3 regions of the Ruegeria sp. CJ9 genome follow, and region 3 is predicted to be linked to each of the others. Evidence: riboswitches for the same ligand, from Rfam matches in the RefSeq annotation. Region 3 holds a riboswitch; each other region holds the start of a gene.
The links. A riboswitch is a leader RNA that binds a small molecule or an ion and turns the genes downstream of it on or off. The one in region 3 is predicted to bind cobalamin.

Region 1 (3,265 bases), on a different contig from region 3:
CTCGGTCAGCGCGCCTGCAGCGTCCCCGCGCAGGATCATGTCCATCAGGTCCAGTACCCGACCGCGATCAGCCAGGCCCAGCATCGCGCGGACCTGATCGGCGCTGGTTTCACCCGCACCGTGCGAGATCGCCTGATCCAGCAGCGAGGTCGCGTCCCGGGCCGAACCCTCGGCTGCACGGGTGATCAGCGCCAGCGCGTCATCCGCGATCTGAGCGTTTTCCGCCGCCGCAATCTTGCCGAGCAGGCTGATCATGTCCTCGGGTTCGATCCGGCGCAGGTCGAACCGTTGGCAGCGCGACAGAACCGTCACTGGCACTTTACGAATCTCGGTGGTGGCAAAGATGAACTTCACATGCTCGGGCGGTTCTTCAAGCGTCTTGAGCAGCGCGTTGAACGCGCTGGTCGACAGCATGTGGACCTCGTCGATGATATAGATTTTATAGCGCGCGCTGGCGGCGCGATAGCGGACACTGTCGATGATCTCGCGGATATCGTTCACACCAGTACGGCTGGCGGCGTCCATCTCCATCACGTCAACGTGGCGGCCTTCCATAATGGCCACGCAATGTTCGCATTGGCCGCAGGGCTCGGTCGTTGGTTTGCCGTCACCATCGGGGCCGATGCAGTTCATGCCCTTGGCGATGATCCGTGCCGTGGTGGTTTTGCCGGTGCCGCGAATGCCGGTCATGATGAAAGCCTGCGCGATCCGGTCGGCCTCGAACGCATTTTTCAGCGTGCGCACCATTGCGTCCTGACCGACGAGATCGGCAAAGGTTTCCGGGCGGTATTTGCGGGCAAGAACCTGATAGGCGGGGCTGGGCGTGTCGTTCATATCTGCTCTGTCGGATTCGGGTTCCGATGCAGCGTAGAGACCCCTGCCGCCCGCGTCCACAGCAGGCTTGGGTGAATTTCGGTTTGCAGCACAATTTGCACGCCTTAGAAGCGAGTATTAGGGAGGGTCCGTAGTGAGCCAGTTCGCACTTCATTCAGTTCAGATTGGAAACGGCACCGTAACCTTGTCACCTCTTCCGGGGCGCGGTGGCGGGTATACGCGGGACTTGGGAACGATCCGCGACTGGCAGCCGGATCTTGTGATCTCGATGACCACCGAGGTCGAAATGCTGCAAGAGGGCGCAGGTATGCTTGGCGAAGACCTGCACGCACTCAATATCAAATGGGTGCATCTGCCGGTTGCGGATTTCGGTACGCCGCCTCCTGAGGTTGACGCGGCGTGGGGCAGTGTCAGCCCTGCGGCGACTGATATCCTGTCCCGCGGGGGGCGGGTGCTGGTGCATTGCCGGGGCGGCTGTGGCCGGTCCGGGATGATCGTGCTGCGCCTTATGGTCGAGCATGGTGAAGACCCCGAGACAGCGTTGACCCGTTTGCGGGCGGTGCGGTCCTGCGCCGTCGAGACCGGCGGCCAGATGGAATGGGCCGCCCTTGGGCGGACGCGCGACTAGATCAGAGCGCCACCTGTCGTTCTGCCTGTGCCACCGGGTTGGGCGGGATCGCTGTGACCTCAAGCATGGCGCAGGGTGGGGTGGTTAGCATGCCTGCGGGGCGCATGGTCACATCCGGGCCGAACATCATATCTGCGAAAACATCCAGCGACTCGAGGGGCGCATCCTCGCTTGTTCCACAAAAGACCCGGATCAGGTCTTTTTGAGCGCGAAACCGTGCGCTGCATCCTTGCGTGCAATACGCCAGCTCAGAGCTGCCGTCGAACTCAAAATCAGGCGTCGTCGCCGGAACGGCAGCATCCATCGCCTGCACGATCGCGCGCGCCATCTGTGCCAGCGCCGGACAGGTTTTTCCTGTGCGTTGGCAAACGGTTGCGGTAAATTGGTGTGTCTTTGTCTTCCAGATCATATTGCGCCCTCCGCGCGTGGAACGGGGGTGTGGATCAGGTGTGACAGCGTGCTGACGACCTGCCCGGACACCCCGCCCGAGTTTCGGTTTCTTGTTCGATGGCAGGTCTCCTGACTTGCGGGTCGTTGCGTTGCCGACCTTCCCAGCCTTGCGGCCAGTGGTGTTTCGGCATTGCTCACCGCTTACAGTTGCGGGGGCAGTCGCGGCCTTGGTTCGTTCCGGTATTCCGGGCAGAACCGCACCGTGTTCCCTTTTCATCCCGCCCCGGAGACCGGGGACGAGAACCATCATCCAATCGCTAGCGGGTAGGGGTGACCTGAGTCAAGCCGCCTTTTGGTGGGGCAAAGTGGACGCGTGGTCATGCGGAAACAGGATTGACTTAGGGTGGCAAAAGATGCCGTTTGGGGTGGTGAACTAATCGGTTCAGATTGAGGGCGCCATGCTGGATACCGCACAAGCTGTTTTAACCGAGGATTTTCAGTTTCCTTCTGGTTCGACCCAACTGTCGGCTCGGCTGTACCTGCCGGTAGCCGAACCTGGGATCGCAGTGGTGATCCACAGCGCCACCGGAGTGCCGCGCGACTATTATCAGCACTTCGCACGCTGGTTGGCTGCGGAACATGGCATTGCCTGTCTGACCTATGATTACAGCGATTTCGGTCATTCGCAGAGCAGGCCATTGAAGTCAGCTCAGGCCACGATGGCGGATTGGGCGCTGATCGACATGCCTGCGGCTCGGGCCGAGATGCGCAGGCGATACCCCGACGCGCAGCACTGGAGCATCGGCCATTCCGTCGGCGGTATGCTGGGGCCGATTCAGCCCGATATTGATCAGATCGACCGCATGATCTGCGTCTGCGCCGGGCCGGTGACTGTGTCGGACCATCCCTGGCCTTATCGGGCGTTGGCTTTGCTGTTTTGGTACGGACACGCGCCCCTGGCCGTAAAAGCGCTGGGTTACCTGCCGGGCAAGGCACTGGGATTCGGATCGAACCTGCCTGCCAGCGTCTATTGGCAGTGGCGCCGCTGGTGCACTGGGCCGCGCAACTACCTGCCCGAAATCGGCGTGTCCTTGCCCGAGGCCCGCTGGGCACAGTCAGACACACCAGTGGATCTGTTCAGCTTTGAGGATGACGATCTGGTGCCAAAGAACGCGGTCTGGCGGCTGGCTGATCTGTACGGGTCCAACGCACGCCGCCATTTGTTGTCTCCGGCCGAGTTCGGACTGTCCGAGGTTGGCCATATCGGTGCCTTTGCCCGGCGCAATTCGGCTGTCTGGCCACGGTTGATTGCCTAGGCCTGTTCGCAACAATTCAATGTCGGGAGTTTAAGTGAGAGGTTGGACATCGACCCAAGCGGGGCTCGTTGTGGCTGCTTCCTTCCGGACCTGACCA
Region 2 (3,265 bases), on a different contig from region 3:
CTTCCCGATTTGGCGCCGGGCAGAGGATGCCGCATGAACTTCGTTAGAAAGCCCGTGAAAGACAAGGTCACCGGTGTGAGCTTCGCAGATGATCCGGCGGCACTCCGCACTTTTGCACAGCCAAACTGTGCCGCTTTGATTTGGCGCCGGCGAACCCCGCCGGATATGCAAAGCTGGCTTAACCAACTTGATCCCAAGGTTTTGCCAAGTGGGCGAGTCATTCTTCCACCAAGCGCCGTTAAGACGACCGTGGAGCAACTCTGCGATATCTCCGGCATGCCTAACGGGACTGAAAGAGCGTGGCTTCAAGATGATATCGCTTCTCTGGCCGACATTTTCTGTGAACTGATGAACGCCAACTTCTTGCGGCTGCGGCTGGATGTTGTCACCACCAATGCTTGCCGTAAATTTCATACCGATGCTGTCACCGCCCGGTTGGTCTGCACCTATCGTGGCACTGGAACACAATACGGCACCTCGACTGATGGAAAGGATCCCGCGCTTGTGTTTACCGTTCAGACCGGCGCTCCGATCCTGCTACGGGGAACACTCTGGCCCGAGCGCCCATCGTCAGGGGTGGTGCATCGCTCGCCTCCGATCGAAGGTACCAGTGAATCCCGTCTCGTCTTGGTTTTGGACCCAGTGGAAAATCCGGAAACCGAAGCATGAGACGTAACCTCGGGCAATGCAGCTTGCGCCGCAAGCATCGATCAACCGATCCGATGGATGTGTTTGACGGCCTTCCAGCCCCGTTGCGACAGTGGTTGTCAGAAGCTGCATTGCCATGGTCCCCGGTATCCGCGCGCCGCATCTGGTCAAAATCGCGGGCCAAGGGGCTTTCATCAGAAGAAACGCTCGTGTCACTCAGCCAGGCCGAAGCCCGAACGCTCGCGCGTGACCGGCAATCGACTGTTTTCAAATTAAATTCTCAAACATGAAGGAAAAAATGCCACCTCTAACACAGTATGCTGTCGCGACCCATGCGACACTGGGTGCCGCACTTGCAGCGAAAACGCATGCGGCAGACTTCGAAACCCTGAGCGTTTGAGTTCCGATCGAAAAGTTGTTGTTTCAAATCGTGATTGACATGGCCCCTAGTCTAAGACAAGCAAGGGCCAGATGGTTCCCGATGGTGCGCCCAAGGGATGAAAAGGGAATACGGTGCGGTTCGCCACTTTGGCGCCAAATCCGTGACTGCCCCCGCAACTGTAAGCGGTGAGCGACGCCAAAATCCACTGGTCATTGGGCCGGGAAGGATGGCCAAGCATCGACCCGCAAGTCAGGAGACCTGCCATCACATGTTCAACCAACCCGGGGCGGGGCGTCCTGGAAGGAGGCTTTGATGGCACGTCTGAAACGTGTGTACATGATCGGCACCTTCTGTCCGCGCTTGGCTTTAAGCGGAGCGGACTATGCCGGAAACACCTGACCATTTCCTTCTGATCTGCTCGACCTGTACCGGCGCATTGCCTGTTGATGTCATGCGCAATGCGTTGACCGGCAGGTTGCCAACCGGGTTCGCAGTGCGCACCGTTACCTGCATGGCGGGCTGCGCGCGACCAACGACCGTCGGATTTCAGGCCGCTGGCAAAGCTCAGTACCTGTTCGGCGATATTGAAACTGCAGAAGATGTCGACGCGCTGGCGGAATTCGCACATCAGTACCGCAACGTCGCAGACGGTTGGACCAACGCGACGGACCGGCCGCAACCACTATTTACAAAAACCCTTTCTCGTTTGCCTCGGATTCAATTGGGGGAACCATCATGACGACCTCATCTTTTCTGGTTGCGCGTGATCTCGAATATTATGCGCTCAATGGTGACGTTCTTCTGCAAGGCGTCTCGTTTGAATTGGCCGAGGGCGCGATACTGGCAATTGCCGGTCCGAATGGGGCGGGAAAAACCACGCTTTTGAACCTTCTGTGCGGGGCGGCTGAGATTGTATTGGGCAATGTATTGGTCAAGGAACGCAGCCTGAAAAATATGCCCGCAATGGAACGCGCCCGCATGATCGCTGTTGTCGGCCAGCAAGAACAACCGGATGGCAGGCTGTTGTTGCGGGACTATGTTGCCATGGGCCAGATTCCGATCTGGGCCGACCGTTCGGCGGATGAACATGCCAGAGAACTTAACAGAATCCTTGAGCTGACCGACCTTGGCGCGCTGGCAGACAAGCGCATGGCGGTACTGTCCGGGGGCGAACGTCAACGCGCGCATATCGCCCGGGCACTGGCACAGAACCCATCGTTGTTGTTCCTGGATGAGCCAACCAACCATCTCGATCCGGATGCCAAGGGTCGGATGCTGTCTCTGGTCGCCGAACTCGGCATCACGGTTGTGATGATTGTCCATGATCTTGTCATGATCCCGGAATTTGCCACCCACGTGGCGCTGATGAAATCAACGCGGCTGACGGGATTTGGCCCCGTGGCCGAAGTGCTGACCCCCGAGCGGGTCCGCGATACTTTTGGCGTTGAATACCTGTGCTTTCACCACGAAGGCCGCGTGATTCCAGCGCTGGATATCCGAAAATCCACAATCTCAACCTAAACCGAGGAACATTCCCCAATGAAACACATCTGGTCCGTGGCGCTGGTCACAGCCATGCAAGGCGGCGCGTCCGCCCACGAGGTCACCGTCGACAACTGCGGAGCGCCGCTGGTGTTCGAAGCCCAGCCCGAGCGTCTGGTTGTGCATGACATGAACATGACCGATATGGCCTTCGCGTTGGGCCTGCAGGACAAGATCGTCGGTCTGACCGGCATCACCGGCTGGTACAAAACCAGCCCGGAATTCGACACCCTGCGCGGCGATATCCCCGAACTGGCACCGAAATACCCAACGGTCGAAAACCTTGTTGCCGTGGAACCCGACCTGTTCTTTGCTGGCTGGTATTACGGCATGAAGCCGGGCGGAGATGTGACCCCGGATACGCTGGAGCCCTTTGGTATCAAGACCATGATCCTGACCGAAAGCTGTGTGCATCTGGACAAGGATCGCCCCGAAGCCAGCATGGACCTGCTGTTCAATGACGTCCTGCGCCTGGGTCAGGTCATGCACGTTGAAGACAAGGCCGAGGCGCTGGTCACGGGCTGGAAAGACGAACTCTCAGTGATCGAAGCGCAGACTGCCGACCTGGCGAAACCCCGCGTTTTCTTGCTGGACGGCCCGGCGGACGCGCCATTCACCGCAGGTAAGTTCGCCATCCCCGATGCTATGATTGCTGCCGCGGGTGGTGAAAACGTGACCCACGACATGGAAACA
Region 3 (3,265 bases):
CTGTGGTGTTCATGGGCAAACGGACCTTTCCCCTGTTGGTAAATGCGCTGCATGAGCATGGCCTGCCGCTGGAAACACCTGCCCTAATGGCCGAATCCGTATCGACTCCCGACCAGAGCCTGCACCGTGCAACAATTGGCGCGCTGTCGCAAAAGCTGGAGGCCGAGATCGGCACAGCCCCGGCTCTGATCCTGTATGGCCCGTTGGCAGAGTTCGACGATGTTTGAGTTGTCTCTAATCGGAATTGGTACTGGCAACCCGGATCACGTGACCTTGCAAGGGGCAAATGCCATCCGCGATGCAGACCTGTTTCTGATCCCGCACAAGGGCGAGAACAAGGCTGATCTGGCCGGGTTGCGCGAAGAGATCATTGCAACTGTGACTGACACTCCGCCGCAGATCGCCTATTTCGACATTCCCAAGCGTCGGGCCGATGATGGTTATCTACGCGGGGTCGACGAATGGCATGATGCCATTGCCCTGCGCTGGCACGAGGCGATTGCGGCCCACCCGAATGCGCGACAAGTGGCGCTGCTGATCTGGGGCGACCCGTCGCTTTATGACAGCTCGTTGCGAATCGCGTCGCGGCTGGACCCTGAGCCCACGACACGGGTGATCCCTGGCATCACCGCGCTGCAGGCATTGACGGCCGCCCACGCCATCCCGATCAATGATCTGGGCGCGCCTTTTGTTGTGACCACCGGACGGCGGATCAGGGATGAAGGCTGGCCGGCAACTGCCTCGAAAGTAGCGGTAATGCTGGATGGCGAGTGTTCGTTTCAATCCCTGGACATGGCCGATTATGACATCTGGTGGGGTGCCTATGTCGGCATGAAAGAGGAAATCCTGATCAAAGGCGCTTTGACCGATGTGGCGCAGGAGATTCTGGACACCCGTGCCAAGGCACGTGCCGATCATGGCTGGATCATGGATATCTATTTGCTGAAAAAGCGCGTGATCTGACCTAAAAGGTCGCAAATGACGATTGCACCAGCGGCATCATAGAGGCTAAATGAACGCGTCTGGTCCTGCCGGAGACATCCGGATGCTAAGAGGGAATGTGGTGCGACTGCCATGGCAGCCAAATCCACAGCCGCCCCCGCGACTGTAAGCGGAGAGCCCCTGTTCAACCAGCCACTCCTGTTCTCAGGGGGAAGGCGAACAGAGGCATCGACCCGCAAGCCAGGAGACCTGCCAGGCGACAATTGAAACACCGGTCGTCGGGTGCGGCGGCAAAGGAGAATAAAAGATGGCAACACAAACGCAAACAGCATCCGCCTCGCGCGCTGGTATCCTTCCGGTCATGTTCGCGGTGGTACTGGGTCTGGGTATCATCACCCTGACCGGTCACGTACAGGCCGCGGCGCTGCATGACGCAGCACACGACGTGCGCCACGCGACCGGCTTCCCCTGCCACTAAGACCATGTTCAGTCGTATACTGACCAGCGCGTTGTTCGCTGGTGCTGCAGCGGGGCTGATAGCCGCCTTGCTGCAGTTGGTCTTTGTGCAACCTGTTTTGTTGCACGCAGAGCTGTACGAATCCGGTGAGTTGGTGCACTTCGGAGCCGAATCCGTTTCGGCGCATCCCGAATTGCCGGGCATGTTCTCGGAACTGACCCGTGACGCGCTGAGCGTCATTTTCACCATGCTGACCTATACCGGTTACGCGCTGCTGATGGTTGCTCTGATGTCCGTGGCCGAAGGCCAGGGCCACACGATTGATGGCCGCACCGGCGTGCTTTGGGGTCTGGCTGGGTTCATCGCCTTTCATCTGGCGCCTGGCTTTACCCTGGCACCAGAGGTGCCTGGTGTAGCGGCAGCTGACGTCTATGCCCGACAGGTCTGGTGGTTTGCCACTGTTGGTGCTGCGCTTGTTGCGCTGTGGTTGATTGCGTTTGGCGGCAACCTGATCAGCTATGTGATCGCAGCAGCCCTGTTGCTAGCACCCCATCTGATCGGTGCGCCCGAACCGGATGTGTTCACCGGCCCCGTCCCGACCGAGATCGGCGCTCTGTTCGCCGCTCGCGCCTTTGGCATTGGTCTGGTGGCCTGGGTTCTGGTTGGCGCCTTTGCCGGGTATTTCTGGCAAAGCGAAGGCAAACGCGTCGAAGCAGCGGCCTGATCCTCTTATGTAATGACGCGCCGGGTTCTGCCCGGCGCGTTTCTTTTTGCCCAAAAGGAAAGAAAAATGGCACGCTCACTTGCCCTTTTTGCAATCGGCCTTGTGTTCGGTGGTGGTGCTGGTTTTGTGCTGGCGGCAGCCAATGGCGCCACGTTTGACGGCCACGATCATGGCGATCCGTCCCATCACGGCGGCGCGCATGCCGAAGCGATGGCCCATGACCATTCGACCACGGTAAACCTGCCCGCAGGGGCGGACGCCCCCAGCGTTGCAATCGCGCTGACCCAGGACCCGATGGCCGGGTGGAACCTGCACGTCATGCCGCAGAATTTCCGGTTTGCCCCAGAAAACGCGTCAACAGCCGACGTAGACGGCGAAGGCCACGCGCATGTTTACATCAATGGCGAGAAACTGGCCCGGCTCTACGGCAACTGGATACACATCCCCGACCTTCCGAAGGGAGAGGTCGAGGTTTCGGTTTCGCTGAACGCAAACAGCCACAGCGCACTGACGGTCGACAACGTACCGGTCAGCGCTGCCGTGACCGTTCAGGTCGATTAAAGCGCCGGTATCCGCGCGCGCAAACACATCCGAAGTCGCCCGCAGGGTCGGGCGTCTTCGATCCAACCTGCGGGACTGTCCAAATAGGCTTTGCAGGTCGCGACGATGTCTTCGGCATCGGTAACGATATCGACCCCCGAAAACACGTAAGACGCCCGTCCTGCGGCCTGCAATGCCAATGCGGTCGGCTCAGCGCAGCCACTGAAACAGGCGTGATCCGAGATGACGACCCGGCCATTCAGCCCTGCACGCACCAGCGCGTCATCCACGGCCTGCCTCTCGGCCACTCGGTCACGCGTTCCCGCACAACTGCTGCAAATCAATAGGCGTATCGGGTCCACGTGTGGCCTCGTGTTTGATGGTTTGCATGTTTCTGCGGCTTTCTAGACGTCGGCGCAATCCTGAATACGCACGGAAATGTGCGTGCGCGGAACTCGGATTTCTGGCATCACTCAGACAGTCACATTGAACGAGGCACCGTCATGCGCACGCTTTTGGGTTTGCTCTGTCTTCTCGCCCTGCCTGTCCGGGCCGAGGAACCATTGTCGGGTTGGGCAGTGTATCCAACCGTCAAAAGCTAT

Region 1: it holds a riboswitch for cobalamin, as region 3 does, so the genes downstream of both, ACR0AJ_RS10345 (hypothetical protein) here and ACR0AJ_RS05690 (CbtB domain-containing protein) in region 3, are expected to answer to the same signal.
Region 2: it holds a riboswitch for cobalamin, as region 3 does, so the genes downstream of both, ACR0AJ_RS16260 (DUF1636 family protein) here and ACR0AJ_RS05690 (CbtB domain-containing protein) in region 3, are expected to answer to the same signal.

Annotation. Positions count from the first base shown of each region.
Region 1 covers NZ_JBQFPY010000004.1:136,316-139,580, forward strand. Annotated here, with positions in the region: gene ACR0AJ_RS10335 (DNA polymerase III subunit gamma/tau) at 1-834, opposite strand, end outside; gene ACR0AJ_RS10340 (protein-tyrosine phosphatase family protein) at 968-1,462, shown strand; gene ACR0AJ_RS10345 (hypothetical protein) at 1,464-1,871, opposite strand; cobalamin riboswitch at 1,955-2,175, opposite strand; gene ACR0AJ_RS10350 (alpha/beta hydrolase family protein) at 2,311-3,168, shown strand; RNA gene ffs (signal recognition particle sRNA small type) at 3,201-3,265, opposite strand, start outside.
Region 2 covers NZ_JBQFPY010000008.1:65,251-68,515, forward strand. Annotated here, with positions in the region: gene ACR0AJ_RS16245 (GTP-binding protein) at 1-37, shown strand, start outside; gene ACR0AJ_RS16250 (DUF1826 domain-containing protein) at 34-669, shown strand; gene ACR0AJ_RS16255 (DUF6525 family protein) at 666-938, shown strand; cobalamin riboswitch at 1,104-1,310, shown strand; gene ACR0AJ_RS16260 (DUF1636 family protein) at 1,413-1,769, shown strand; gene ACR0AJ_RS16265 (ABC transporter ATP-binding protein) at 1,766-2,551, shown strand; gene ACR0AJ_RS16270 (ABC transporter substrate-binding protein) at 2,570-3,265, shown strand, end outside.
Region 3 covers NZ_JBQFPY010000002.1:54,507-57,771, reverse strand. Annotated here, with positions in the region: gene cobA (uroporphyrinogen-III C-methyltransferase) at 1-227, shown strand, start outside; gene cobF (precorrin-6A synthase (deacetylating)) at 220-963, shown strand; cobalamin riboswitch at 1,007-1,213, shown strand; gene ACR0AJ_RS05690 (CbtB domain-containing protein) at 1,250-1,420, shown strand; gene ACR0AJ_RS05685 (CbtA family protein) at 1,425-2,123, shown strand; gene ACR0AJ_RS05680 (hypothetical protein) at 2,190-2,684, shown strand; gene ACR0AJ_RS05675 (DUF1636 family protein) at 2,681-3,025, opposite strand; gene ACR0AJ_RS05670 (DUF302 domain-containing protein) at 3,167-3,265, shown strand, end outside.